DNA from 2 places in the Iodobacter arcticus genome. Region 2 is predicted to be linked to the other one. Evidence: riboswitches for the same ligand, from Rfam matches in the RefSeq annotation. Region 2 holds a riboswitch; the other holds the start of a gene.
What was found. A riboswitch is a leader RNA that binds a small molecule or an ion and turns the genes downstream of it on or off. The one in region 2 is predicted to bind glycine.

Region 1 (15,137 bases), on a different contig from region 2:
ACATCTTGGGTTAAACTCAACGTAAGGATTAAATCATGCAAAACTATGTCACTTTAGGAGCCAATGATCATGAAACATCATGCGCTTTCTACGATGCGGTATTAGCCACCATCAATTGGCGCTCGCATATGAACTTTCCTAGCTGGAAGGCGTATTCAAGTGAAGGGCTAGGTGAAGGCTTAATTGTCTGGGTGGCTAAACCGTTCAACTCCGCGCCCGCCACAGCGGGCAATGGGGCGATGGTCGGCTTTGCCGCCAGCTCACGCGAGCAAGTCGATGCTTTTTATGCTGCTGCTATTGCCAACGGCGGGACAGATGAAGGCGCTCCAAGCGTACGGGCTTATGGCCCAAATTGGTATGCTGCCTACGTGCGAGACCCTGTAGGCAATAAATTAGCGATTGTTTGCACAGAGGCTGTCTGAGTTTGAAACGCTTATAGCGTATTCATCTTTAGAGCGTAATCAACTTGTTTTTTTAACAGACCCATTACTCTATGACCATATTGAATTGATAGCAAAAATGTTGGGTTGGGTGGATAGGGTGAATTGGTTTGGCGTACTGCGCTTCGCTTCGAGTACGCCCTACTCATTTCGCCGCTAATTCACCCGCAATTCCTTAGCCAAATGTGGCGCTGCGTAGACTTGGTCTAAGGAATATAAAATAGCCTGCGCGTCCACGGATAGGGCTCTGGCGGTTTCGTCGGTGTAGACAAAGCGCCCGCCTAGGCTTTCTAGATTGCCGTCAAAAATCAGCCCTACCCATTCGCCCTTACTATTAACCACGGGGGATCCGGAGTTGCCGCCGATAATATCGGCGGTGCTGACAAAATTAAGCGCGGTGCGTGGGTCGAGCTTGCTGCGTTTTTGGGCAATGGTTTCAGCCAGATCAAAAGGCACCTTACTTGCAAAGCCATCGGCTCGGGCGAGCAGCCCGCCAAAAGTGGTTTTCCAAGGTGTAGCAATGCCGTTCGAGGTATAAGCTGCGGCCTTACCGTAAGACAGCCTTAATGTACCTGTGGCATCCGGCGGCAAAGTCTTACCGTAAAGCGCAAAGCGGGCTTGGCCTAGCTTTTCTGCGGCTTGTTTAATTGGCGTTTCTATCTGCTCTTCTTTAAATTTCAGCAGCTCTCGGCGTAAGGGGTAGACGGCAAGCGCGATTTTGATCAGTGGGTCTTCTGAGGCTTCGATCGCTTTTACGCCGCCTTCCAGTAAGCGCACCCGCTCTTTTACCTCATTGATGTGACTTTTCTTAACCACCGCCTCTGCCCAAACAATGGGCGATTTTCCGCCCAGCGTGGCTTGAATAAAGGGATGATTTTCTCCCAATAAATCGAGCGCTTCATTAATCCCTGCGGCAAGGCGTATCGCTTCTAACTCTTTGTAAATCGGCACATCGGCACGTAACTGTCGCTCCAACGCGGTAATTCGCGCATCGCGGTAGGCACTTAGCCGCACGGAGTCGGGCAATTGCCGCTCAAAGGCTAGCTCAACTAATTTGCCCGCCTTATCAAACAGGGTGTAATGGCCATAGCTCACCGCCCAAAATTCTTTAGCTTTTGCGATACCTTTAGCCGTTGCCGCGTCGATATCCGCCCATGGATCGCCTGCTAAGCCTTTCTCTTGATACGCCTGACGAAATTTCGCCTCGTCAGCTTCTTTACGTGCAATCAAGAGCGGATCTTTCAGCGCTGCATATTCGCCAAGTAAGGCTTTTTGCCAGTTTTCTGTGCCAAACAATACGTCTAGTGCCTGTCTTGTGGCTTCGGGGGAGCGTTTAGAAAACGCATGCAGTAGCTGTTGCTGCATTTTTGCACTCGCCAGCTGGATCGGCATATTAATATCGCGCAGCGCTTTCAGTTGTGCCAGCGTTTGTAAGCGATCGGTGTTCCCTGGATGCCCCATCACAAATACTGCATCGCCCTCGCCTATCGGCTTATCGGCTAATTTCAAGTAGTGCTTTGGCGTAACAGGCTTGCCATGTTCATACACCCGAAACAGCGCAAAATCGAGGGCAAATCGGGGATAAACAAAATTATCTGCATCCCCGCCAAAAAATGCGGCCTGATATTCTGGTGCAAAAGCGAGGCGTACATCGTTCCATTCTTTAAAGCGATACAGGTGATAGAGCGAGCCGTGATAAAGCGAAACCACCTCGCACTGCAAAGCTGTGGACTGCTTACAATTACTTTCTAAATCGGCAATTACCGTCTTACGCAGCGCCGTGCGTTCTACATCATCTTTACCTGCTGCTACGGCTGTGCTTACTACTTCACTCACGTCATCGCTAGAAATCAGTACCCGCGCCATGCCACCGGGGCACTTTAATTCATCGCTGGTTTTTTTTGCCACATAGCCCTTTTTTTGCAAATCGCGCTCTGCGGTGGAAAGCTTATCGATGCAACTCATCGCCACATGATGGTTGGTGAGCATCAGCCCATCTTTAGAAACAAAAGAGGCTGACGCGCCAAAATTCACTGCGGACTGTTGCAAATGCTCGAGTAAGGCGGGGCTTAAAGTGCTGCCATAGCGCTGTTGCACCAAGGCGCTAGGCGGATTATCAAAGGTCCACATTCCTTCATCGGCAAAGGCCGACATAGCAAAAACCATCAAGCTGCTTAAATAAGCGTAGCGCTGCTTCATTTTGTATCCCCTGTTAACGGCCCTTATATTTAGAGCCTAAGATTTGCTCATTATTGACTTCCCGATTCCAAAACAACGTCATTCCCGCGTGCCTTTGGCGGGAATCCAGTAGCGCGACTGGATCCCTGATAACAACATTCGGGGATGACGGATTACCATACTGGGGAGTTATTTCAAGCCGTTATAGGCATCAAGTTAGGCTTTTGTCATGCCCGTGACCACTCATTTGCAAGCATTTCATCATTCGTAGGGCGGGTGAAACCCGCCGTTTTCCATAGTGTTTCATGCCAAATTCTGGCGGGTTTCACCCGCCCTACAAAAAAATCCGGCATGTCATTGGCTTAACTTGATGCGCATAGTGGAGTTATTTCAGGCCGTATCCCTATCTATCGACTTACACAATAGTTAAGCAGTCTAAGTATATAGAGGGATACGAACAAGCAAATGTCATAATAAAATCATCAAATACTTACCGCAACTTGAATTAAATCCATATATTGAGCTATCATCCCCCTCAGGTCTGCAGCTCACCTAGGCGTCGCCAGTTCATATGAACCACGCTAAACCTGCCATGGCGAAAAAATCATCTAGTTTTTGCTTGGCCCGAACCCTAGTGCCAAGCCGTAACGGCGACCAGCGGCAGTCTTTCAGACTTAGGCACGACAGGAGATTCGACCATGTCGCGCACTACCTACCCTTTTTATACTTCCGATATTTCGGCTCTCGCCCGCTCGCTCAAACAGCAATGGGCACTCGAGCCTGCCGCCCCTGGCCACTTGCAAATCCTCAATATGCTGGCACGCGCCGCTGGCTTTAGTAATTTTCAGCATCTCCGTGCGGCAGCAGAAGCGCCAACGCCGGTAAGCAATATCTACTCCCCGCTGACCAAACGCTTGCTTCGGTATTTTGATGAGCAAGGGCGTTTGATGCGCTGGCCTACTAAGTTTTCTGAGCAACTACCCTGCATCTGGCCAGTCTGGGCCAGCTTCCCCGCCCAGCTAGAAATGGACGAGAAAGCTGCCAATGAATGGATTAAAAGCGCAGAAGCCATTGGCGATCACGTGCTGCTGCGCCGCGAGCTGGTGAATTACAAGCTGATCACCCGCACGCCGGATTGCCGCGTTTACCAGCGGCTGGAGCAGGATATTCCGGAAGAGTTGCGGGAGTTTATGGCAGAGATTGAGCGGCGTAAGGCGGCAGTCGGAGCTTAAGCCTACCGATCAAAAGCACACCTTGTAATACAACAACAGGTTTCGCAGGGAGCACAACGATGAAGTCGTTGTGCTCCAAAGCGGTGCGCAAGAAAACCGACTTGCACACCCTATAAAAACTGTAGCTATTTGTAGGGCGGGTGCAACCCGCGTACTTTTCAGCATCGCTCGCGGGTTGCACTCTCCCTACGAAAACATTTACTTAAGTTGATAGGATTGCCCCTAATCTCCCGCCAAAGGCGTTAAATCTGCGGTATTCACGCAATTAAAAATACCCACTGCCCAGTAATTTTGGCTCAGCCAGGCTCTAGCGTATTGATGGATATATTCAGAGGTGAAGCTAGCAAAATCAGACGTTGTTGCAATAAGATACCCAACATGCCGCGTTTAGAGTGGCTAAACGCCGCATCTGCATCACTCATCGATTCTGCAGGTAAAGCCCAGCCCCATACCGCTTGTGGGTGAGCAATGCCCGGCACATCGTGGTGGCTAAAAAAACGGCGGGTTTCCCCGCCGTTTTCTAGATACTCTAAAAAATCAGCACTCCACGATATTTACCGGCAATTCAATCATATTAATTGCCAAGCCACCGCGGGCGGTTTCTTTGTATTTGGTGTTCATATCGCGGCCGGTATCGCGCATGGTTTTGATCACGCGATCAAGCGATACAAAATGTTGGCCATCGCCGCGCAGCGCCATACGGGCGGCGTTAATCGCTTTAATTGATGCCATGGCATTGCGCTCAATACATGGCACTTGCACAAGGCCGCCAACCGGATCACACGTCAGGCCCAGATTATGCTCCATGCCAATTTCTGCGGCGTTTTCGACTTGCTCAGGCGTACCGCCCAAAACTTCTGCCAGCGCACCTGCGGCCATCGAGCAAGCAGAGCCCACTTCACCCTGACAACCCACTTCTGCGCCAGAGATAGAAGCATTCAGCTTAAACAAAATACCTATCGCGCCCGCAGTCAGGAAAAATCGCACAATGCCATCATCACTCGGGTTCGGTGTAAAGCGAGCGTAATAATGCATTACGGCAGGGATAATCCCTGCTGCGCCATTGGTAGGCGCAGTCACCACCCGACCACCCCCTGCGTTTTCTTCGTTGACGGCCAGTGCGTATAAATTTACCCAATCGAGCACGGTAAGCGGGTCGCGCAGCGCGGCTTCAGGGGATGCCAGCAGTTTTTGATACATATCGGCAGCGCGGCGTTTTACTTTTAAGCCGCCAGGTAAAATGCCCTCATGCTCGCAGCCCCGTTTTACACAGGCTTGCATCACCGCCCAGATCTCCAGCAGACCAGCGCGAATTTCATCTTCGGTGCGCCAGGCCAGCTCGTTTTCTAACATGATCTGGCTAATGGTTTTACCGTGACGCTCGCACAGAGCGAGTAGCTCGGCACCGCTCTTAAACGGGTGCTTTAGCGTCGTCACGCCGGGCGGATTAAAGCCCGCATCCACGGCGGCTTCATCCACCACAAAACCACCACCTACCGAGTAATAAGCGCGCTTAGAGAGACTCTCGCCTGTCACATCAAAAGCTTCGAAAGTCATGCCATTCGGGTGAAATGGCAGTGTTTTGCGCTTATGCAAAATGAGGTGTTCGGCCTCAATAAATTGAATTTCATGCTTGCCAAGCAGATTTAACTTTCGGCCTTCACGAATGGCGGCGACCATCTCATCCACCTTTTCGGTGTCCACAAGGCGAGGTGATTCGCCCTGCAAGCCGAGTAAAACCGCGATATCCGAGCCATGGCCTTTGCCCGTGGCACCTAGGGAGCCAAATAACTCGCTTTTTACTTTGGCGACTTTCTCAAGGATGCCGTCTTTCTCTAAACGACGAGCAAAGGTACGCGCAGCCCGCATCGGGCCAACGGTGTGCGAGCTGGATGGGCCCAGGCCGATCTTAAATAAATCAAATACGCTAATTGCCATTTTATGTATCTCGGGTAATGCCTGCTGCTGCGCTGAGTGCATGCTCGAGTCGCTTGCAGGCTATTGTTAGATCTGTTTTTTAATAGATTGTTTTTACGGTATATCGTTCAGCTTAATCGCAAAATGAAGCGACTAAGCGTTGTTGTTTTTCACATGCTGGTGAGCAAGCTTCACGACTTAGCGGATGTAATCCATGGTTAGAAGTGCAAAGCGGCTACGTTTGAACAGGGCGTAGAGGATAACAGTGCCCGCTCAGCGTAAGCCGAACGATGCCCCTCTGTCCTTTTGCCTGAGAGATTGCGGCACGATGCAGCACATCGGCCATGCTTCCTTCGGCGAGGCAGGCTAAACCTACCTTCTCTCCAGATTGCCAACGCCATCACAGTTCTTTTGCCTGAGAGTTTCTGGGGCGATTCCCCTTCGGCGCTGTGCTAACAGTCTCTCCTGCAATGGCTGCGGCAAGTCTTGGCGATCAAACCAAGCATGGCCGCGTGGCAGCAGCCAATCTATTGAAGCTTGCACTGGCTGTCAATTCATGATTAGTACTAAGCTCAATAAAAAGCCCCACGCTGACAATAAGCATGGGGCTTTTTAATAAATAAGCAGCAATACGGCTGCTTAAATCACTTAAAACATACCATTGCCATTGGCATCTTTCTCTGGCACGGCCTGAATCACATCCCAATGCTCGATGATCTTGCCATTTTTAACGCGAAAAATATCCACAATCGCCACGCCACGCTCACCGGCTTTATCTTGGGAGTGAACATGCAACATCACCAAATCACCCTCTGCAATCACCCGCTTAATCACAGCACGGGAATTCGGTGAATTAGCTTTTATATAACGAATAAAATCCTGCAAAGGCTGCACACCATTCGCTACTTCCGGATTATGCTGAATATAATCTTTAGCAATAAACGGTAAAACACCCTCGGTGTCCAGCTTATTAAATGCAATATCGTAAAACTTAAGCACCAGCGTTTTATTTTTCTCTTCCTTAGGCCCGGCCATTGCCGTTGCTGCCAGCAAACCTAATATCATCGTAATAAGTAATTTTTTCATCTTAAATATCCTTTAGCTGCGTATTTAAACAAAAAGCAAAAAATGAAGAGCGCCCGCCCTGCAAACTATAGCTATTTCTTAAAAACATCACACTCTATCACCCAGCTACGGTAACAAAAATTAGCCTCCCATAGCCAGTACTCATACCACCTTACTAACTAGCAAATTAGTCAATTCACAGCCACACAATCTACTCTACTCAGCCAGTCGTAATGCGTACCTCAAGCCCGGTATTTTTCCATCTAGGCAAAAGCCGTGAAAAAGGCTTGATCCCGCAAGAAGCGCCGTATTACGATGCGGGGATAGAAGATGAAAGGCGGCTCCTGCTAGCCTTCACGGGAAGAGACAAAAAAAATGAAAAATCATCGCCTGTCCAAAGGTTTCACCCTGCTGGAATTACTCGTTGTTTTGCTGATTATTGCCCTGCTTGCCGGTTACGTTGGCCCCAAGCTGTTTGGTGAGGTAGGCAAAGCCAAGACTAAGACTGCGGCAAGCCAGATGAAATCGATTGCCGATGCGCTCGATCATTACCGCCTTGATACCGGCCACTACCCAAGTACCGAGCAAGGCATCAATGTGCTGACCAAAAAGCCAAGTGACGAGCCAAAGTGGCAAGGCCCTTATTTGATGAAAGACGTGCCGGCAGATCCTTGGGATAGGCCTTACGTTTACAACAAACCGGGGGAAAACGGCCGCGACTACGATTTGCTGACCATGGGCGCAGACGGCAAAGCCGGTGGTACAGGGGAAGATAGCGATGTTAGCTATTAACGCTTAAGGCGGGTGCAAGCCGCCAATGCACGCTGACTTATATTCCTTTACAAAATGGCGGGTTTCACCCGCCCTACGAAGCCCATCTAGAAGCCCCCATGCGCTACACCGTTAAAGCCTTGCAGGCAGGCAAACTGCTGCAGCTGGATATCGACGCCGCTAATGAAAGCGAGCTAAAGGATAAGCTGACGGCGCAAGGACAGCAGTTTTTATCTGCCAAGGCGCACAGCAGCTTTAAACTCTCCACCAAAGCATTTGACCTATCGCTATTTACCCAAGAGCTGATCGCGCTTTTGCAAGCGGGGCTGACGCTAGTTGAAGCAGTAGAAACGCTTAAAGAAAAGAGCGCGCAAGATACGAATGGCGATGTATTAAGCCGCATGATTGAAGGCCTGTACCAAGGCTTACCCTTATCTAAAGTGTTGGCACAAATGAGCCAGCACTTCCCGCCTTTATATATCGCCACCGTTAGCTCAGCAGAAAAAACGGGCCACCTTGCCGATGCGCTGGGGCGTTATCACCATTACGAATCTAGGCTGGCCGCAGTTAAAAAGAAGGTCATTTCGGCGGTAATTTACCCGCTGGTCGTGATTGGTATTGGCGGCGGCATTATGCTGTTTTTGCTGTTTTATGTGATCCCAAAGTTCAGCCAGATCTACGCGTCGATGACAAACCTACCTTTTGCGGCACAAATGATGCTGTGGTGGGGGGATTTGGTGCACAAGCACGGCTTGATGATGTTTGGCGGCTTGGTGCTTAGCGTGGTGTTGGCGGTGTTTTTGCTGCGTACCGATGCAGCCAAAAGTGCTTTACGTGAAGCCTTTTGGCGCTTACCGCGTTTAGAGCAATACCGGCGCTTATTTTCACTGACGCGTTTTTACCGCACCGTGGGCCTGCTGCTGGCTGGCGGAATTTCGGTGGTGCATGCGATGGAGCTGGCGGCGCAGTTATTGCCACTAAAAATGCAGCTTGGCTTACAGCAAGCCTTGGTCGATGTGAAATCGGGCCAGGCCCTTTCTCAAGCCCTACCCCGCTACCAACTGACAACGCCTGTGTCGGAACGCTTACTACGCGTTGGGGAACAAAGCGGTGAGCTGGCCACCATGTGCGAGCGCTCGGCGCAGTTTTGCGATGAAGAGCTAGAACGCGCCATCGATATGTTTACCCGCCTTTTTGAGCCCATTTTAATGTTGATTATTGGCGTATTGATCGGCGGAATTGTTTTTCTGCTGTATATGCCGATTTTTGAGCTGGCTGGGAATATGCAATGACAGATGCCACATATATGCCAGCGATGACTGAAGCGATCACAATCTCTTCACCCAAGCTCAGCCTAGAACTGATCCAAACATTACGCCAAGATCAGGCCCCGCTTGCTCCGCGTTTGCAGCAGGCGCTATCCCTAAGCGATGCCGATTACGGCGAGCAGCTTAGCCGCTTTCTGGGCTTGCCGTTTTTAAGCCTCGATGCCATCAGCGCGCTTAGTCCGCGTTATGATCTGCTGCCTTACGGTGAAGCCGTGGCAAGACAATGCCTGCTACTCGATGGCACAGATGGGCTATGTGTTGTGCTGGCCGATCCTTTCGATGCCGCTCTGCGTAACTGGCTACGCCAGCGCTTATCTGTAAGCTATAAAACTGCTTTTGCCCATCATCAGGCGCTACGCACTTACTTAGAGCAGTTTGAAACCTCACACCGAGCGATGGATCAGCTAGGGGTTGGCGAGCAAAGTGAAGTCAATCAAGACGGCATCGTTGAAATTTCACTGGCGACCTTGGCGGCTGATAAAAAGCCAGTGGTCAAACTGGTGAATTCCACGCTGTACGACGCGCTCAAGGCCAAGGCATCTGATGTGCATATGGAAAGCACGCCAAATGGCTTAACCATTAAATACCGTATCGACGGTGTGCTGCTGCATATTGGCGGCGCAAACGGCTTGGAGACCGCCGAGCAAGTCATCTCTCGGATTAAGGTGCTGGCCGATCTGGATATTTCAGAGCGCCGCGTGCCGCAAGACGGACGCTTTAAGGCAAGGATTAATGGCCGGGAAGTAGATTTTCGCGTCTCCATCATGCCGTCGATTTACGGCGAAGATGCCGTGCTGCGGGTATTAGATAAGCAAAATGGAGGGGATACCTTTAAGCAGCTGCGTTTAGATATCTTAGGCTTTGATGACGGCACGATGGCGCGGATCAGAAGTTTGGCGCGTGAGCCTTACGGCCTGCTGCTCGTCACCGGCCCTACCGGCTCAGGTAAATCGACCACGCTTTACGCCACTCTTTCTGAGATTAATACCGGCGAAGAGAAAATCATCACCATTGAAGATCCGGTGGAATACCAGCTGCCCGGCGTATTGCAAATTCCTGTGAACGATAAAAAAGGCCTGAGCTTTGCCCGTGGCCTGCGCTCGGTGCTGCGCCATGATCCGGATAAGATTTTGGTGGGTGAAATTCGCGATGGCGAAACCGCCAATATTGCGGTGCAAGCGGCGCTAACTGGCCATTTGGTGCTCACTTCTGTGCACGCCAACAATGTGTTTTCGGTGCTCGACCGCTTTATTCATATGGGCGTAGAGCCGAATAGCTTTGTGGATGCGCTGATCGGCGTGGTGGCCCAACGGCTGATTCGTAAAGTGTGCCTGCATTGCGTAGTGGATGACGAGCCCGACGAAGAGCTACTCGCCACATCGGGCTTAAACAGCGAAATAGTGAAAGGCTGGCGATTCCGTAAAGGCGTTGGTTGTAAGGCTTGCCGTAATACCGGCTACCAAGGGCGTAAGGCGATTGCCGAGGTATTACGGCTAAACGACGAGCTAAAGCAAGCCATTGCCAGCCGCGCGCCAGCCGTAGAACTCAAACAACTCGCCGCACGCTTTGGATTTTTGTCGATGCGTCAGCAAGCTTTGGCCGTAGTGGCCAGCGGAGAAACCACCCTACAAGAAATCAATCGTGTGACTTTTGTGGATTAAACGATAAAAACCTTAGATCTGTAGACACAGAGAACACGGAGTTTAAAAGCAGCACACGGAGAAAAACGAGGAAACGTAGGGCGTAATGCGTCTGGATAAAGCACCACGCCCTACGTGTTGTAGTTTCATAGGGTGCAAAACGCCGTAGGCGTTACGCACCGCAACAAACTTAAAAGAACCTTAGATCTGTAGACACAGAGAACATGGAGTTTAAAAGCAGCACACGGAGAAAAACGAGGAAACCCTAGTGAAATCAATAGGTGGTTTTATGATTTTGATCTGATTTTAGATAGGTTTTTCCGTGAAACTCCGTGTTCTCTGTGGCCTCCGTGTTTCAAGACTTGGGTTTTAGACATGGACTGCCAATGGAGTAGGCGCGTGGGCATAAAGACTTGCCCACCCTGAATGGTTATATACCTTTGTTTTTCTCTGCGTGCTCTGTGTGCTCACTGGTCTCTGTGTCTACAGACTTTTTAGCATTTTTAAAGATTTGAATTTATTGCCTAACTACTTTGCAGGAAAGCAATCGTGCCCCCTTTATGGATTGAGCATAGCGTTTGGCTAGCGAGCAAGAAGCTGACTTTGGCCAGCCAGCCGCGCTTACAAAAAGCAGATACTGAATGGGCGTCGACCACGGTTGATGTGCAATCTGCTGCGCTGGCTTTGCAGCAGCGGCTAGAGACTCGTCCTAAAAGCAGCATCAGCACATTGAATATACTGCTCAGCGGGGATTGGGTACGTTACGCCGTGCTGCCTTGGCAAGATGGCTTGTATCAGCCCGATGATTGGAAAGCTTACGCTCGGCTAACTTTAGCCCAGCAATTTGGTGGCTCTACCGAAGGCTGGCGGCTGTGTATCAACCCAGCGGGCTATGGTGAATCGCGCTTGATCGCCGCCATGGATGAATCCATTTACCAAGTGATCATCGAGCTGGCGCGCGTGAATAAGCTGCGCTTAAGCAGTGTGCAGCCGCTCTTTTCGGCAGTACACCAGCAGCATCGCAAACAACTCAAAGCTACCGAATTTGCACTGGTGATCACCGAGGCCGATCAGCTTTGCTGTGGTTTTTGGCGGGATACGGCATGGCAAGGCATCGTCAGCCTGCCGCTTAATCAAGATTGTGAAGCACTGCTCGATGGCGGTATGGCGGCGCTATTGCGTCAAGCGGCCATGCTGGCGCAAGTGTCTTTGCCACCGCAAATTTATATCAGCTCGTCCAACCACCCGCTCGCCAAACTCAGCCTACCGCAATGCGAAGTCAACTATTTAGGCGCGGTCCATCCATTATTTGCTGGGGATTTGGCGATATGAGCATCGTGCAAAAATACACGGGTTGCACCCGCCCTACGATATTGCCCCCGCATCGCGATCAACCGGACCTTGCCGCATGAAGCCTATGCAACTCGACTTTCATCGGTCCCCAAGCTCAACGCCCTGGCTGGGTTTAGCCCTTGTTGTAGCGGCAGTGATTGCCCTACTGTGGGTGATGACCCGCCTTGATATTAGCGATCAGGCACGCCAGCAGTTGGATGCTCGTGAAGATGAGATCAGCTGGCAACGCCGTCGCTTGGATGAGGCACAGAACAAAGAGAAAAAAGAAGCACCAACCAATGCCAAGGTATTGGCTGCGCATCAGGCACAGCAGCAGGCCATCGGGCCGGTACTGGCGGTGCTCGAGCAAACTTGGCTGCCCACCATTGCCTATACCCGTATCGAGCTAGCCAGCAGCGAGCATCTGATCAAGCTGGATTTAGAAGCCAAAACCCTCGCCGATGCGCTGGCCTTGGTCGATCGCCTCGGCAGCAGCAAGGGGGTAAAAGCCGTTTCTTTATCCCGGCATAATTTGCGCGCCAGCGATCCTTTTCACCCGGTGCAAGTGAACCTAGATATCGTTTGGGAGCCGCGGCTATGAATGCGCAGCGACTCATACAACAGGCCATTTGGTATCTGCGCCAATGGCGGCAATATGCGGGGATTTTGGCGATTGCAGGCTTGGTTTTGCTGCTACTGGCTGGGGCGCTTTATGTGCAAAAACTACAACCCATCCAAAAAGATTTAGAGCGCCGCGAGCTGAGCTTGCTAGAGGCGGCAAGGAAACTTAAACAATCGGCATCCAGCGCATCTGCTACCGCCAGCAGCGTGGCCGAGCGCCTGCCGCAATCGAATCAATTTACCGCGTTTTTACTCAAGCTCAATGAGCTGGCCGAGCAAAAACACATTGTGTTGCAGCAAAGCGATTACAAAGCCACGCCCGAAGTGGGCGGCCAGCTATTGCGCTACGGCTTACAGTTCCCAGCAAATGGGCTGTATCCAGACGTGCAGCAATTTATTAGTGAATTAGAAAAAATACCCGGCGTGCGTATCGAAACTTTAAATTTATCGCGCCCGCAAATTAGCGACGCCATGCTGAATGTGCAGATTGAAATGTCGTATTTAAGCGAGGTGCAGCCATGATCTCGCGCCCGCTGCAAATTGTTTTGGCGATTACTGTTTTACTCACGCTTTACTCTGCCTGGCAAGATAGCCAGCCCGATGACACGCCTGCCCGCCGCCAACAGCGTGCGGCAACGGCCAGTGAAGCCAGCGCTAAAGCGTCGGCCGTTGCGGCGCAAGCATCGGCGGCGTCTGCGGCCAGCAGTGTGGCGGTGAATTTATTCCCGATCCAAACATGGCAGCCGCCTCCACCGCCGCCACCTAAACCCACACCGACTCCTAAACCGACCCCAACCCCGCCACCGGTTGCGCCGCCTTTGCCGTTTAAAATAGTGTCGACCTGGCACGAAGGTAAGATCGATTACGTGGTGCTTGAAGCAAACGGCCAGCAAATGGTGGTCTGCCAAAGCTGCAATGCCCTTGGCCGCGTGCAAAAAGGGGAAGTTTTACTAGGCTCGTGGCGAGTAGATCAAGTCACCCGCCAGCAAATTATTTTTACATTTATGCCGCTCAATCAGCAGCAGGTGCTGTCCTTGGGAGCGACGCCTTGAAAACGCGCTCTTTGTGCCAGTTCAATCAGCAACCTATTTTTCCCCTGCCGCTCAAGCAGCTGCGGATGCTTTCTATTGGAGCAACACTTTGAAGCGCGCTTTTAGCATGACTCTTATTGCAGCCAGCTTGCTGACTGGCTGTGCTGCCGACATGGCCCGCAAGCAGGGTGAAAGCCTCATTTATCAAGGCGAAGTAGAGCAAGGCTTGCAGCTTTTAAAAGAAAAATCCAAGCTTTATCCCGATGATATTATGCTGCGCGCCAGCTTTCAGCGGCAATTAGACAGCACGCTTAATCTGCTGCTGAAAGAAGCCGACAATGCCCGTGCGCGTGGCGATATCGAGCTGGCCACAAATCGCTATCAGCAGATGCTTTCGCACGACAAGGGCAATTACCGTGCAACCGAGGGGCTACGGCTGGTAGAGATCGCGGCGCGTCAGGATTCCATGCTTAAATATGCGCGTGAAATCAAAGACAATAAGCCCGAAGAAGCGCTGGATGTTTTAGCGCAAATGCTGATCGATAATCCGCGCAATACGCAGGCGCTCAGACTGAGGGATGAAATAGAAAGCCGTAAAACACGCGAAGCCACGCTACGCCCCGGCTTGGCGCAATCTTTAAAAAATCCTATTTCTTTGCAATTTAAAGATCAAAGCCTCAGCAGCGTCTTTGATATTATTTCGCGCATTGGCAAAGTTAATTTTATTTTTGATCGTGATGTTGCGCCCAATTTACGCACCACCATTTATGCGCACGATAGCAGCGTTGAAGATGTGATCAATTTAATTTTGACCACCAATCAACTCGATAAAAAAATATTAAATGAAAACACTATTTTAATTTATCCAAAACGCCCCGATAAAGATCGTGATTACAAAGATTTGGTGATGCGCACCTTTTATTTATCCAATGCCGATCCTAAGCAGGTATTAGCCATGATTAAACAAATGGTTAAAACCAAAGATGTGTATATCGACGAGCGTTTATCCATGCTGGTAATGCGCGATACGCCAGAAGCCATTGCCGTGGCTGAACGCCTGATTGCTGCCCAGGATTTACCACAATCAGAAATCATTCTGGATGTAGAAATTCTGGAAGTCAGTAGCACCGATGTGCTGAATATGGGGATTCAATATCCAGATACGATCTCCGCCTCTTTAGCCCCCATCAACAATATTACAGCCATCCCAATCGCGGCGGGCGCAATAAGTCTAGATCGCCTCAGTAATCTAAATAAGAGCGATGTGCTGGTTAATTTGGGATCCCCCATGATTAGCGCTAATTTTACTCACCAGAAAGGCAATACCAATATTCTGGCCAATCCAAAAATTCGCGTTAAAAACCGGGAAAAAGCCAAGGTGCAAATTGGTGAACGTGTTCCTGTAGTCACCACCACCAATAATAACGGCACCACTTCTGAATCAATCACCTATTTAGATGTGGGCCTTACGCTAAATGTAGAGCCAACGCTCACCATCGATAACGACATCAGCGTAAAAGTATCGCTCGAGGTTTCTAATGTCACCGGTAGCATCACCACCCGCAACGGCTTGATCGCCTAT
Region 2 (15,137 bases):
TCTGGCGCAGGAGTTTCTTTGGTGCCCAAAGGAGTATTTGAGCAGTTCAGAAGGATTGGCAGTATAAGTGGATACTCATTCAGTGGCTTGATGCCGATACAGAATTACTTTATCTGGAACAGACATACAGGGTTTCATCGTGCAAAAGATAAATTTTCAGAGCTACTGAAAAATGAGTTCAAAGATGTCTAGACAATAGGTGAAACAATAGCGACAACAATAGGGGACTGACCTGTCCTGACAACCGTAGACACGCCTCACTCAAATTCCAACCGCTTGCCTGCTGATCTTTTGTGCAAACGCGACCGGAGATAGATTACCCAAGCGTGTGTGGCGCCGCTGGTGATTGTAAAAAATTTCGATGTATTCTCGAATCGATACTTCTGCCTCAAACCGGCTGCCGTAACTGTGATGGTGCACCAACTCATTTTTCAAACTATTCCAAAAGCTTTCCATCGGCGCATTGCCGTAGCAGTTCCCACGCCGCGACATCGATGCCTGCAAACCAAACTGCTCAATCAGCTTCCGATAGCTATGCGAACAATACTGGCTACCCCGATCTGAGTGCAGGATTAAGCCGGCTTGCGGCCGCTTCCATTTCACGGCTTTCTACAGCGCTTGGCCGACTAATTCCTGAGTCATACGTGATCCCATGGCATAGCCGACAATCTCGCAGGTAAAGACATCCTTGATACCTGCCAAATACAGCCAGCCTTCACCCGTCGGGATATAGGTGATGTCACTCACCCAGACTTGATTCGGCTCAGTGGGTTTAAATTCCTGATTTAGCAAGTTATCTGCAACCGGCAGAGCATGGTTTGAGTTCGTCGTAGCTTTGAATTTACGCTTTTGGATGCAACGAATGCCTTCTTCACGCCGCAGCCGGGCGATCCGGTCACGACCCGCCTTAATGCCTTCTTCTGCTAGTTCATCCTGCAAACGCTTGGTGCTATAAGTCCGTCGAGTCTTATTGTGTGCGGCCCGAATCTCTACCCGTAAACGCTCATTCTCTAGCGAACGGCGGCAAGGTGGTCGCTTCTGCCAGGCGTAAAAACCACCGCGAGATACCGCCAAAGTCTGGCACAACAACTTGACTGGATATTGAGATTGCCATTGCTTCACGAACACGTACCGGGCAGTGACTCCCTGGCAAAGTACGCTGTCGCTTTTTTTTAAGATATCGCGCTCTATTCGGGCTTCGGCCAGCTCTTTGCGTAATTGCCAAACCTCGGCCATCAGGTCAGCGGCACTGGGTATCACGGTCGGTGTAGAAGGGGTTTTGACTACTTTGCGGGCTTGTGTGACTCAATACGCCAGCGTGCTCTGCTTCATACTCAAACGTGCTGCGGCCTCGGCCACTGAAAACCCTTGCTCAAACACCAGCTTGATCGCTTCCGCCCGAAATTCCAGCGTATGGCTTTGCGTTATTCTTTTGCTCATTTCTCACTCCTGTTGGTTCAAAGTTTACCAAACAAGCGTGTCTACGGAATTCAGACTACCTCATCGAATCGAATCGAATCTTCCAAATGTGCAACTCTGCTCGTCATACTTTATCATTAAGAAAAAAAGCAATTATCCATTGAACAGCATTGGGGAACAGCATTGGGGACAGACCACAGTTAATTTGCTGAATAGCGCGCCTGGCCCCCCCCCCCTTTAGCCCAAAGAAAGCCTCGCTCATATTTGAGCGGGGCTTTATGGCGTTTAAATACCCCAAAATCATAAGTAATGTGCACATCAGTTTGTACATGTAAAAATTGACAAGCGGCGCCTAAGTGGTTAAATTTCGACCACTAAAGAGGAGAGAGTACCTAGGGAAAACCCTTGGTGCCGCCGAAGGCGCAACGCCCGCGAACGCTCAGGCAAAAGGACTCTTTGGCATCAACACTCTGGAGAGTGGCGTGCACAACGCCCACCGAAGGGGCTAACAAAACGGATCGTCATGAACCGTTTTGGAATCTCTCAGGTACCAAGGACAGAGGGGCCGCTGCATATAAGAAGCCTAATCGGCTTGCAGCGCTATGCCCGAGAGCGCCATGTCCGCCCAACTCCACACTACCCCACTCAATGCTGCCCATCGTATTGCCAACGCCCGTATGGTCGATTTTGGCGGCTGGGACATGCCCGTAAACTACGGCTCGCAAATCGAAGAACATCACGCCGTTCGCACCGATGCCGGCATGTTTGATGTGAGCCATATGCGTGTGGTGGATATCAAGGGTGAACAAGTTCGCGCCTTCCTGACCCGCGCCATCGCCAATAATGTGGCCAAGCTTAAAGTTTCCGGCAAAGCGCTCTATTCTTGCTTGCTCAACCCACAAGCTACCGTCATCGACGATTTAATCGTTTATTTCTTTGCCGAAGATTACTTCCGCCTTGTGGTTAACGCGGGCACGGCTGACAAAGATATCGCATGGATGCAGCAGCTTAATACCGAATGGAATACCGGCCTCACCATTACCTCCCGCAATGATTTAGCTATTTTGGCCGTACAAGGCCCCAATGCCCGCGCTAAAGTTTGGCAAGTTTTGCCAGAAACCCAAGCCGCCAGCTCAGACCTCAAGCCTTTTAATGCTGTGCAAATTGGCGACATCATGATCGCCCGCACGGGCTACACCGGCGAAGACGGCTTTGAAGTGGTACTGCCTGCTACGCAAATTGAAAATTTCTGGAATCAACTGATCTCCGCTGGCGTTCGCCCATGTGGCCTTGGCGCACGCGACACGCTACGCCTAGAAGCCGGTATGAATTTATACGGCCAAGATATGGACGAAACAGTGAACCCGCTGAATGCGGCACTGGCCTGGACGATTGATCTGGTTTCCGAGCGCGATTTCGTCGGTAAAGAAGCCCTGCTGGCTCAAGGCCAGACCCAACAATTCCTAGGCTTATTGCTGCTAGATAAAGGCGGTGTACTGCGCGGCCATCAAGTGGTGCACACCGAACACGGGACTGGTGAAATCACCAGCGGCACGTTCTCCCCTAGCCTGCAACAATCCATTGCGATGGCACGTTTACCGCTAGGCGTTGCGATCGGCGACACCGTACACGTAGCGATCCGAGACAAAAAACTAGCCGCCCGCGTGGTAAAAATGCCTTTTGTACGCAACGGTAAATCACAGCTTTCATAAAAACCTAAGATCTGTAGGCACAGAGAACACAGAGAAAAACAAAACGAGAACGGAGAGAAAACACACCGTTTAAGCTTTTACTTAATCGGTTTTCTCTGTGTACTCTGTGTTCTCATTTTTTCTCTGTGTCTACAGAACTTTTTGACCTTACACAGCACACAACAACACACCCCATACCGGAGCACTTTTATGTCTATCCCTGCAAATTTGAAATTCACTGACACGCACGAATGGCTTCGTCTTGAAGAAGATGGCAGCATCACCATCGGTATTACCAACCACGCGCAAGAAGCGCTGGGCGATATCGTGTTTTTAGAATTGCCAGCAGCTGGCACACGTTATGCCAAAGATGACGCTTGTGGTGTGGTTGAGTCGGTTAAAGCTGCTAGCGATATCTACGCGCCATTGGCGGGTGTGATTCTGGAAAGCAATGACGACTTGACCAATGCTCCAGAACAAGTCAACACCGACGCTTACGGCGCATGGTTATTCAAAATCACCCCAGACAACGCAGCCGACCTCGATGCCATGCTGAGCGCCGCCGATTACGAAAAAGCCATCAGCTAATAAAACATAAAAACGTCTGTAGACACAGAGATCGGGAAGAACACAGAGCACACGGAGAAAACCTTTAAGGTAAAACCTAATTAACAGCAAGTTATCGCTTACAGCGCTGTTATGGCTAGGTCTTCCTCCTTGTTCTCGCTTTTGTTCTTCTCTGCGTTCTCTGTGTCTACAGATCTTTTTGGCTTATCTTTTTGACCTGCCCCACGTACACTTACGGTTGCCGCCATGACCACTGCATCTCTTAGCCATCTTGAAGATCACGCCGCTTTTGTGGCTCGCCATATCGGCCCTAATGCTGCGGAAGAAGCCGCTATGCTGGCCCTGCTTGGCTACGCTACACGCGCCGATCTGATTAAAAATATCGTTCCTGCCGCCATTCACCGTCAGGATGCTTTGCCGCTGGGTGAATTCACTCAGGCGAAAAGCGAAGCCGAGGCTTTAGCCACGCTAAAAGCCATTGCAGGCAAGAATGTGCTCAAAAAGAGCATGATTGGTCAGGGCTATTACGGCACCCATACTCCGAGCGTGATTTTGCGCAATATCTTGGAAAATCCAGCTTGGTACACGGCTTACACGCCATACCAGCCAGAAATCAGCCAAGGCCGTCTGGAAGCGATTATTAACTTCCAGCAAATGATTACCGATATGACCGGCATGGCGATTGCCAATGCGTCGATGCTGGATGAAAGCACTGCCGCTGCCGAAGCGATGACACTCTTGCTGAGAATGAGCAAAAGCAAATCGACCATTTTCTATGTAGCCGCCGATGTGCTGCCACAAACCCGCGAAGTGATTGCAACCCGTGCAGCGCCACTGGGCATTGAAGTGCGCACCGGTCTTGGCGAAGCGGGTGACGGTTTTGGTGTACTGCTGCAATACCCTGGCGTAAACGGCGATGTACCGGATTATCGTGCTCTGGTCGCTGATTTACACGCCAAGGGCACTTTAGTCGTTGTAGCTGCTGATTTACTGGCGCTCACCCTGCTGGCCGCGCCCGGCGAATGGGGTGCAGACGTAGTGGTCGGCAATAGCCAACGCTTTGGTGTACCGCTCGGCTTTGGTGGCCCGCACGCTGGCTTTTTGGCTACTCGTGATGAATTCAAGCGCTCTATGCCGGGCCGTTTGGTTGGCATTACCATTGATGCGCAGGGCAAAAGCGCTTACCGCCTTGCCCTTCAAACCCGCGAGCAACATATCCGCCGCGAAAAAGCCACATCCAATATCTGTACCGCCCAAGTATTGCTCGCCGTGATGGCCAGCATGTACGCCGTTTACCACGGCCCAAGTGGCTTAAAACGCATCGCTCACCGCGTGCACCGCCTGACCAGCATTTTGGCTGCGGGCTTGACCCAGCTCGACGCTAAAGTACTTAACAGCAACTGGTTTGATACGCTGACGATTTCGGTAAAAGAAGCGGCTGTCGTGCATGCGCTTGCTCACAACCACGGCATTAATTTGCGCGTGATTAACGCGACCACCGTGGGTGTATCGCTAGACGAAACCACCACGCGTGAAGATGTATCGGCGCTGTGGCATGTGTTTGCAGCAGGTAAAACCCTGCCAGCAGTCGACGCCATCGATGCAGAAATCGCAGGTAGCCTGCTAGGCGAGCTGCTACGCCAGTCCGACTTTCTGACGCACCCTACCTTTAACCGCTATCACTCCGAAACCGAGATGATGCGCTACCTGCGTAGCTTGGCAGATAAAGACTTAGCCCTTGATCGCACCATGATTCCGCTTGGCTCTTGCACCATGAAGCTAAACGCAGCCAGCGAAATGATGCCGGTCACTTGGCCAGAGTTTGCCAGCGTTCATCCATTCGCACCTGCGGCACAAACCGAGGGCTATCGCGAAATGATCGCCCAGCTCGAAGCCATGCTCTGCGCGGCAACGGGTTACGCGGGTGTCAGCTTGCAGCCCAACGCCGGTAGCCAAGGCGAATACGCGGGTCTGTTGATTATCAAGGCTTACCACGCATCGCGTAACGATACCGGCCGCGATATTGTGCTCATCCCCGCTTCCGCTCACGGCACCAACCCTGCTTCTGCGCAGATGGCAGGCCTCACCGTGGTGGTGGTGGCTTGTGATGAAGCGGGCAATATTGATCTGGCCGATTTACGCGCCAAGGCCGATAAACACAGCCAGAATATTGCCGCAATTATGATCACCTACCCAAGCACGCACGGTGTATTTGAAGAATCGGTCAAAGAAGTGTGCGATATCGTGCACGGCCACGGTGGCCAGGTGTATATCGACGGCGCAAATATGAATGCCATGGTGGGCCTGTGCGCGCCTGGCCAGTTTGGCGGCGATGTTAGCCACTTAAACCTGCACAAAACATTCTGCATTCCTCACGGCGGCGGCGGCCCCGGTGTTGGCCCGGTAGCGGTAGCAGCACACTTAGTACCGTTTTTGCCTAATCAGCAAAGCAGCGGCTATGTGCGTGGTGAGCAGGGTATTGGCGCAGTCAGCGCAGCGCCCTTTGGCTCGGCAGCGATTTTGCCTATCTCATGGATGTATATCGCCATGATGGGAAGCGATGGCTTAAAGAGCGCGACTGAAGTAGCAATTCTCAACGCCAACTACATCGCCAAACGCCTTGCACCTTTCTACCCTGTGCTTTACAGCGGCCATGATGGCTTGGTTGCGCACGAATGTATTCTGGACCTGCGCCCACTAAAAGACGTCAGCGGCATCAGCAATGAAGATGTAGCCAAACGCCTGATGGATTATGGCTTTCACGCCCCCACCATGAGCTTCCCGGTACCGGGCACGCTGATGGTGGAACCTACCGAAAGCGAATCAAAAATAGAACTCGATCGCTTTATCGACGCCATGATCTCCATCCGCAGTGAAATCGATCGCGTGGTAAGCGGCGAATGGACACTGGCAGACAATCCGCTAGTCAACGCGCCGCACACCGTGGAAGTACTCACCGCTGAAACGTGGGAGCACGGCTACACGCGCGCCACAGCTGCATTCCCGCTGGAAAGCGTAAAACGTAATAAATACTGGCCACCGGTTGGCCGTGCAGACAACGTTTACGGCGATCGCAATCTGTTCTGCGCTTGCCTGCCGATGTCTGATTACGAGTAAACTTTTAAACTCACGAAGCAAAGGCCATCCGCAGGGATGGCCTTTTTTATTTAAAATATCAATAAAATTTATTTGGTTTAGCATTTAACGCATTGCCGCCCCCCAACGCATATATAAATGTGCCCATTGCCACCAATCACTTGAGTTCATCCTGATCAGCAATAAAATGTTCACAATATATAAAATATATTATCTATTCTGATACCAAATAATAATTAAGAATATTATTTGTAACCATATCCATACCCCGCTCAAAGCACTCAGGAGTGCGATCAGCGATATGCGGCGTATGCAATACATTATCAAACTCAAAGAATGGGCTGTGCTGATTTAAAGGCTCGTTTTCAAACACATCCAGCCCTGCTCCTGCGATCCAATTATTTTTCAAAGCATGATAAAGATCTTTTTCCTCATACAAACCACCACGCCCTAAGTTCAGTAAAAAAGCAGAAGGCTTCATACTTTTTAACAAAGCACGGGTAATCATGCCGCGTGTATTTGGAAACAAAGGCAAATGCAAAGAAATAACATCAGAAGTTTTAAATAACACGTCTAACTCTACAAAATGAGTTCTTAGTGTTTCAGCTCTGTCCGCACTAGGGCATCTGGTCCACATACACGTTTCCATGCCAAATGCTTTGGCAAGGTGATTCACCGCAGTAGCGGTATCTCCTGCGCCAACCAGGCCTATTTTTTTACCCTGCAAGCCTAAATTATCCTGTTGAAGCCAAATCCCTTGCCGGGTATTGCTATCATTAACAAGTAACTTTTTTGAAAGCCCAAGCAAAAGAGCAAAAGCATGCTCTGCAACTTCACCCGCACTCACACCCGGCGTATTTTTGATTAAAACACGATCGCTGATTTCTTTTGAAATTTTAAAATGATCAATACCAATCCCAAAATAAGATATTATTTTTAACTGAGGAAGATCATCAAATAAATCCGAGTTAAATAAATAACTCTTTTTTATATTAATCAGCGCATCTGCCCCTGCTAACCGGGCGATTAACTCATCCTGATCGCGGGCAGCAGAGCGATAATGATCAACATCCCCAATTTGATCTAATTGAAAACGACGACTTGTATCAAAAAAGGCCAGAGCCTCATCATCCAAAATAACAATCTTTGGCCTTTTATTAATCATTTATAAATATCGCCCATATTTTTTATGACTTGAATATCATCCCATAATGCTTCATGAGAAGTAGCCAGCAGCTCCAGAACAAAACAAGAATAAAACCCTTCTCTGGCAGGCCCAATCATGTCACCTATTTTTACCCTAAATTCATGATGATGATAACTATTCAGATTTTGAATTGCATCAATATCTTTTAAGCCTAAAAACTCCTTCTTTAGCAAAGGAAAAGGAGTCACAATTGCAAAAGGACGCGGCGCTGTTAAAGTAAAATCAGCTATACACCCTTTTTGATTTTGGTAATACAGTACATTAAGCGGCAGATCATAAGTCATTTCAAGTACACGATTACGATGGGCACCCGGCCGAGCAGCAATTTCTAATAATCGGGGGCCATGCTCTGTGAAAATAAACTCTGTATGAGCAACACACGCACGTAAGCCTAAAGCCTGTGCTCCTTTTTTTGTAAGACGATTAGCCACTTCTTGCTGTGCTTCCGTCAATTTTGTGGGGCAACCACGATAAAAATGATGAAAGTCATTGAGACCCAAATCTTTGCCCGTTATCACATCAACAATTGGAGTAGCGTAAATACGGCCATCCTCAGAAATAATTAGATCCTGTGAATGTAAAGATCCCTCTAAGAATTCCTCGATTTGAATTTCTGGCACGGCATCATCACTTACGCCTATTTTTTGATAATGCGCGCTTAAGCCGCTTTGCATATTTAAAAAAGCAGCGTTTAACTCTTCAAAATGATGGCACTGACTAACAAATAAACTAGCGGCCAAGTTAGTTGGCTTTAAAATCAAGGGGAAACCAATTTTCTCAACTATTTGCTCCAGTTCATTCTGGAGCCGTGTTTTTTCAAATAATGCAGTTGAATACTCACCGATATGCCTAACAAACGCTTCATGCATTTTTGTTTTGTTGGTCACGCACTGTAAACTTTCTTCACTGATAAAGGGCAGCCCCAGCGCCTGAGCAATCACTCTGTGATGAGGTACATACGCCTCCCGCGTATTTAATACCGCATCAATGTGCCATTTTTTTGATATCGTATTTATCAAGCTACTTAACGCTTCATTTGATTCTCTAAAATCGAATTTTTCAATTAACACAAATTGATGATCAACAGGAATGCTATTGATTGAATTGGAATCCAGAATCAAACCAACAGAAATACCTTGTTTGAATAATGTTTCAAACTCACCGTAACGAGCCCCGCCAAGCACCAGACATAAGCTATTTGGAATAATTTCATTTTTCATAGTAAGAACTTAATGTGAGCAATCCATTGATCCGACCCGGACAAACAAAGGGGCTAAATTAAACGATCGATGGCGCTAAATAATTAATCGCCATATCTGCTTGTGCAAGCGCATCACACGATCGTTCCGCCTGAACAATCACAGCCGCTAAACGAAATTCACCATATTTTTTCGGAGGAAGAGTCACAGATGCGCCTTCTTTACGTTCAATAAATAACTCCTGAACCCCTTTTACAGCCAACGCTTCTTCACATCCTGACCATGCGCTCAGCACACCTTCAGTTTCAGCAATTAAAAATTTAACTGTTGCATGATTATCAAGCTTTTTACTTAAATCAATCTCTTCACCTAATGCCGCTAAAAATGAACATGCACTGATATCTATTCCCTGAGCCAAGGGCAACAAATGGGTCGTAATAAAATCTCCTCCTAAACGGCCATTAATTTCAACAATTTTTGGCCCCTCAGAAGTCAGCATCAACTCAACATGAAAAGCACCTTGTCGGTAATCAATCGCAGTCAGCGCACGAGTTGCAACATCAAGAATGGCAGCCTGCTGTGATTCTTCTAATCTAGCGGGAAAAAGATGCTGCTTTTCAGTAAAATTATTTTCAGTAGTCCACTTCTCCGTAATTCCTGCAATATGTATTACACCAAAACTGGCCACCCCTTCAACGCTAAATTCTGGCCCTTGCATATACTCTTCAGCTAAAAACTCACCCTCATAAAACTTAAACATTTTATCGTCAGGATTATTGCTCACTTCCAACATCTGCTGATAGATTTCCACCAAATTATGGCCAGATTCAACTTTAAAAATACCACGGCTGGAGCATGCACCTACAGGCTTAAATATAAATGGAAAACCAATATATTTTGCAGCAGAAATTAAATCGTCTAGGCTTTTTACAATACGAAAACGCGGCTGAGGAACAGCTTGCTCAGCTAAAGAAATACGAGTCATAAATTTACTGCGTGTTTTAATCGCTGTATCTACTGTATTACCAGGTAAATCTAATTTTTCAGCAATGAGTGCACAAGGCTCAACATACCTATCCCAAAATGAGATGACACCATCAAATTTTTTAATTTTATGTTCAGCCTCCAAAACCTCTAATAAGGCATTGGTATCTTCTGTATCTACTTCAATAAATCGATCAACATATTCTGCAATTTCTTCAGGTAAACTTTTTGCAGCAAGAGCAATTGACAAACCTAAATTTTTTGCCGTCAATAGTGTATTTTTTCTTTTTGGAGTAACAAAATCAATAACTAATATTTGCTTGCGCATAAGATATCTCTCTTTTTATAAGATTAGTGGTTTACTACGAAGCATGGGCTAAGACCATCAATCACCCGTTTAGCATTGATTGCTGCTGTCTGCCGCATCTCGATTGCGGATTCGCTGGAAAAGTATGATTTATGTGGATTAATCAAAACTCTTCCTTTTAAATAGCTAGGCGGTTCAAGCCACATATTTATAAATGAGCAATGAGTTGGCGGCTCTTCAGGCAATACATCAAGCATCAATTGATTGAGATGGCCAGCCTCAAGAAAAGACAAAAAAACATCGGGATGCGCCATTGTCGTGCCCCGGGAAGTATTAACTAAAGAAGCCCCGAATTTCATTGAATGAAGAAAGCTTTCATTAACCATTTCTGTCGTATCTGCAGTAAGCGGAACATGCAGGCTAACAATATCTGCCTGATTGAGTAACGCTTCCAGGTGCTCAATTCTCTTCGCGCCGATCTGGTCTAAGCGAGCCACTTGCTCCGCACTCAGATAAGGATCAAAGTATTCAACGCAATAGCCCAGCGCTCGCGCATAATTGCACACTGTAGCGCCAATGCGTCCCGCCCCAATGATTCCCAGTATTGAACTAGATACTCTTCGTGTTGGTGGCGTAACTGCCTGCTGCCATTTTTCAAAATTTTCTTTTGCAAAATGATCTAAATAATTTATTTTTCTAGAGCAATTTAATATAAATGCCATTGCAGTTTGTGCTACTTCTTCAGTGCAGTAAGCTGGATTGTTTGAAACGAAAATATCTTTACTTTTTGCATAGCTTAAATCAAGCCTGTCATAACCCACACCGTAGCGCTGAATCGCTTTCAGCTTGGGAAACTGATCGATAAAATCCTTATCAACATGCTGTCTCCACACCATTAATACTTCAGCATTTTTGTCAAATTCCAAACTGACATCATCTCCTAAAATATCACGCTCAATATCTGGATTAACAATTCGATCTGTAATATATACTTTCGCCATTTAAATCAATCTCTTTGCAATGCGGTTAAATTAGCTTTATTTCCTGAAAGGCAAACAAGCACAGATACAATAGCCAAAATAGAAACGGTAAAGAATAATGATTTAGAACCGTAATACGTTAATATATACCCACCCATAATAGGCCCAATCGAGAGGCCTAAATTTCTAAACGTAGCCGCTCCAAAATAAGACCCGCGGAGCGAATCTGGAGCAAGCTGTTCAATCAGCTCTGTAGAAATTGGAAAAACAAACACTTCGCCAATACTTATAAAAAATATTGAAACAAATAAAAAGATGATTGAGATTTCCTGAAAAGCCATTAAAAACATGCCCACAGAGAAAACACCACACCCCACGACCAGGCTAATATTCAACCCCATCCTTCTGCTTAACCAATAAATTGGAGCCTGAAATGAAATTACAATAATTCCATTTGCGGTTAATAAATATGAAAAGTATCTAATACCATCATGAAAATTATTGGCAATAATTTGTGCAACCGTACTTTCTATCTGGCTGTAGCATAAATTAAAAACAATCCCCCCTAGAATGAGTCTTTGTAGTTTTTTATCCCCTAATAAGGCCGTATATGACTCTTTAAACTTTTGCCTCTTGACCGTTGTTAAAGTTAAAGCGTTATTTCTGTTGTGGAAAAAAACAAATGATAAAATTAAAAAATAAAAAATATAGAAGTAACACGTATAAAGGAAATTATCACGGGAAGCATTTATCCCTAGCCAGCCGCCAAGCGCAGGGCCAAGTGCAGCGCCAATATTGGTAAAGAAATACCGTAGCTGATAAATTTTCCCCCTAAGCTCCACAGGGCTAAGATCCCCCATTAGAGCGGCACTTACAGGGTGAAATAAGCTGGAGAAAAACCCGCAAAGCGTATTAAGCACGGCGAAGATAATAATTCTTGTATGGGCATCCTTCAGCTCTGCTGAGAAATAAAAGCCTAAAAACACGAAGGGTAGAAAAGAAAGTGATATGAATAATAAATTCTTTCTTCCAAAAATATCAGATAATTGCCCTCCTAAAAAACCTCCCATTAAAGAAGCAAAAGGCGAAAGTGCAACAATCAAGCCAATTTCTACCGCATTTAATCCACTATTCTTTATCAGAAAAATAGCGATAAATGGAATGCTCATAAAATTTGCAGCTTTTATTGTTGCTGTGCCAAACAATAAAAGCCAAACAGTGTTACTTATTTTTAAATTATTTCTATTTGAGTGTGTCATTTAAACAGGCTATTACGAAAAAGATGATGAGCAAATTGGGTTAAAATCGAGCAACAGCATATCTCGTGTCGCCCATTTTCCATTTCCTTCACAAATCATTGGATCAACCGAGTGCAGTAAGCGCCGGTCATCAATCAAAATAGAATCAAGCGGTTTTTTTAACTCACAACTTGTAATTAACTCTTGGTGGTCATCATAAATATGGCTTTGAGCGAGCAGTACATTTTTACGCCCAATCATAATTTGAGCAACATATGCATGTCCGTCGCGGTGAATTCCTTCTGGCGTTGGATTTCCCTTTAATGAGACATTGCCAATAATTCGTATTTGATGCGCATATACCAAACACTCGGCATGATCGTTTTGCAATTTATCATAATGGAAACGAATCAGCCCTCTGATTAACTTTGAATTCGCAATTTTTTCTTCTATCGGTTCGAAACTACGAGCAAGCCCTCCATTCAGATGATTGACATCCTTAGACTGAAAAAACTCCCCCTTAGGCAAACATTCTAATGCCATGTTTTCTTTACTTATTTTCCAACGTGCAAAACGCCGCTGACGATAATTTCCTTTATCCATCATAAATCGATCAATTGGAAGACGGGAATAAGACTCTCTAAGATCCTGAAATTCTTTTGAATATAAATCTATATCTGTAGATTCATAATTATCAGCGCAAAATAGGACAAAACCCTTATTTGCCAAAGAAGGTTCCATATCGAAAGAAAATGGTGTTTTTTGAACTTGAAAAGCATAAGTACTTCTTTCTTTCTCTTGCTGAATCATTACAAGCTCCTTATTATTTATCTTAGGAAATTAAATATTTAATTGTCTTATTATTTCAAATAAAAACTAAAAACTAAAAACTATTAATTTCATTTATACATAAAAATGCCATTTATATATTATCAATAAAAAATTAAATAACTTTATCTGATTGACCTATTTAGGCGTAAATTTTAAGAAAAAATTTAAATAAAATACTGTGAGTGGTATTAATATAATTGATATTTTCATTATTTTTTACCAACATAAAAATTCTTCAAAATTACAAACAAATCATGCAAGCAATAATAAACACTAAAGAATTTTGACAGCAAATCGACAGAAACAGGACGTTAGACCATTGACATATCATTGTCAAGAAAATAACTTCGAATACTTTTGTTTAAAACGCCATTAGCATTGAAATATAACGGTTTAATTTTTTTATTTTGCATGAAAAATCAATAATTGCTAATAAAATTACAGGGATAGGAAATACGGGAATCCCCCAATAAAAGCCTAATTTATTTAAAAATAAATGCATAGAATGCGTGCATACAAAATTTATCACCAAATTCAAATAGCGAGCAAAAAAGTCATCCATGAATAAAAAATTAACCCACAGAAATAGAATAGCTAACATTAGATCGCTATAAAAAGGTGGAGATCAATGTTTGATCAAGGCAACACAAGTATATGTCTGGATGATTAGCGGATAGAACATCAGCTAGAACTGAAAACTAAATCTTATTTACAAGATTAATTAACTATATTGCTAGTGTTTGTTGACGTTTGATTTACGGCTGTGTTGGCTGCAGTTTTGGGGCTAAAATAGGCTGACGGAGTAAGAAATGCGGTTAATACATTTTCTGTTGTGCATGGTTTTTCTGCAATCTGCATGCAATGTGATGGCAGCTCCTTTTAAGGTGATTTTTATCCCTAAAGGTGCGACCCATATTTTCTGGAAAGAAATAGCACGTGGGGCTGAGGATACAGCAAAGAATTTAAATATTGAGATGGTTTGGCGAGGGCCAAGTCTTGAGGATGGCGTTGATGCGCAGGCTCGTATTATCGATTTTTATATCCAGCAAAAATATTCCGGAATTATTTTAGCGCCTAATTCTCCGGAGAAGCTCGATAAAACGATTCAGGAGGCCATCAGAAAAGGAATCAAGGTTGTGGTCGTGGATTCCCCACTCACAGCGCAAAATAAGCTGCCTTATGTAGGAACAAATAATAAGGAAGCAGGTGCGCTTGCTGCAGCTCAAGCAGCAAAAGATTTTCCGCAGGTAAAAAAAATACTGCTTCTTCGCTACTCGCCCCAGCATAGCTCAACATCACAGCGTGAGCAGGGGTTTTTAGAACACATACGTAAGCTGCTGCCCCAGGCTGAAATTATTGACAATCAATACACTGGTATTACGGTGCAGAACGCCGAATCGAGTTTGCATACTATTCTGGCCCGAATACCCGATATAGAGCTTATTTTCACCCCCAATGAATCAAGCACCGAAGGGGCGGTACGCGCACTTAAAGCAAAAAATCTTTCTGGAAAAATAAGGCATTACGGTTTTGATTTTAATCACAAAATTAATGAGGCCATCAAAGATGGCAGCCTGAATGGCGTTGTGATTCAAGACCCTTATTTAATGGGGAAAAA

Region 1: it holds a riboswitch for glycine, as region 2 does, so the genes downstream of both, ACFQNF_RS20685 (L-serine ammonia-lyase) here and gcvT (glycine cleavage system aminomethyltransferase GcvT) in region 2, are expected to answer to the same signal.

Annotation. Positions count from the first base shown of each region.
Region 1 is NZ_JBHTBQ010000047.1:29,464-44,600, reverse strand. It holds gene ACFQNF_RS20705 (VOC family protein) at 36-422, shown strand; gene ACFQNF_RS20700 (S46 family peptidase) at 597-2,639, opposite strand; gene ACFQNF_RS20695 (DUF2087 domain-containing protein) at 3,317-3,850, shown strand; gene ACFQNF_RS20690 (hypothetical protein) at 4,147-4,329, opposite strand; gene ACFQNF_RS20685 (L-serine ammonia-lyase) at 4,388-5,788, opposite strand; glycine riboswitch at 6,161-6,245, opposite strand; gene ACFQNF_RS20680 (nuclear transport factor 2 family protein) at 6,416-6,853, opposite strand; gene gspG (type II secretion system major pseudopilin GspG) at 7,208-7,624, shown strand; gene ACFQNF_RS20670 (type II secretion system F family protein) at 7,723-8,895, shown strand; gene ACFQNF_RS20665 (GspE/PulE family protein) at 8,892-10,592, shown strand; gene ACFQNF_RS20660 (hypothetical protein) at 11,121-11,903, shown strand; gene ACFQNF_RS20655 (hypothetical protein) at 11,980-12,504, shown strand; gene ACFQNF_RS20650 (hypothetical protein) at 12,501-13,046, shown strand; gene ACFQNF_RS20645 (hypothetical protein) at 13,043-13,576, shown strand; gene ACFQNF_RS20640 (secretin N-terminal domain-containing protein) at 13,683-15,137, shown strand, end outside.
Region 2 is NZ_JBHTBQ010000009.1:81,444-96,580, reverse strand. It holds gene ACFQNF_RS05875 (LysR family transcriptional regulator) at 1-192, shown strand, start outside; partial or broken gene ACFQNF_RS05870 (IS3 family transposase) at 262-1,440, opposite strand; glycine riboswitch at 1,789-1,884, shown strand; glycine riboswitch at 1,886-1,983, shown strand; gene gcvT (glycine cleavage system aminomethyltransferase GcvT) at 2,037-3,131, shown strand; gene gcvH (glycine cleavage system protein GcvH) at 3,321-3,698, shown strand; gene gcvP (aminomethyl-transferring glycine dehydrogenase) at 3,924-6,794, shown strand; gene ACFQNF_RS05850 (NAD(P)-dependent oxidoreductase) at 6,988-7,938, opposite strand; gene ACFQNF_RS05845 (ATP-grasp domain-containing protein) at 7,935-9,200, opposite strand; gene ACFQNF_RS05840 (ATP-grasp domain-containing protein) at 9,259-10,491, opposite strand; gene ACFQNF_RS05835 (NAD(P)-dependent oxidoreductase) at 10,515-11,471, opposite strand; gene ACFQNF_RS05830 (MFS transporter) at 11,477-12,709, opposite strand; gene ACFQNF_RS05825 (2OG-Fe dioxygenase family protein) at 12,722-13,498, opposite strand; gene ACFQNF_RS05820 (substrate-binding domain-containing protein) at 14,329-15,137, shown strand, end outside.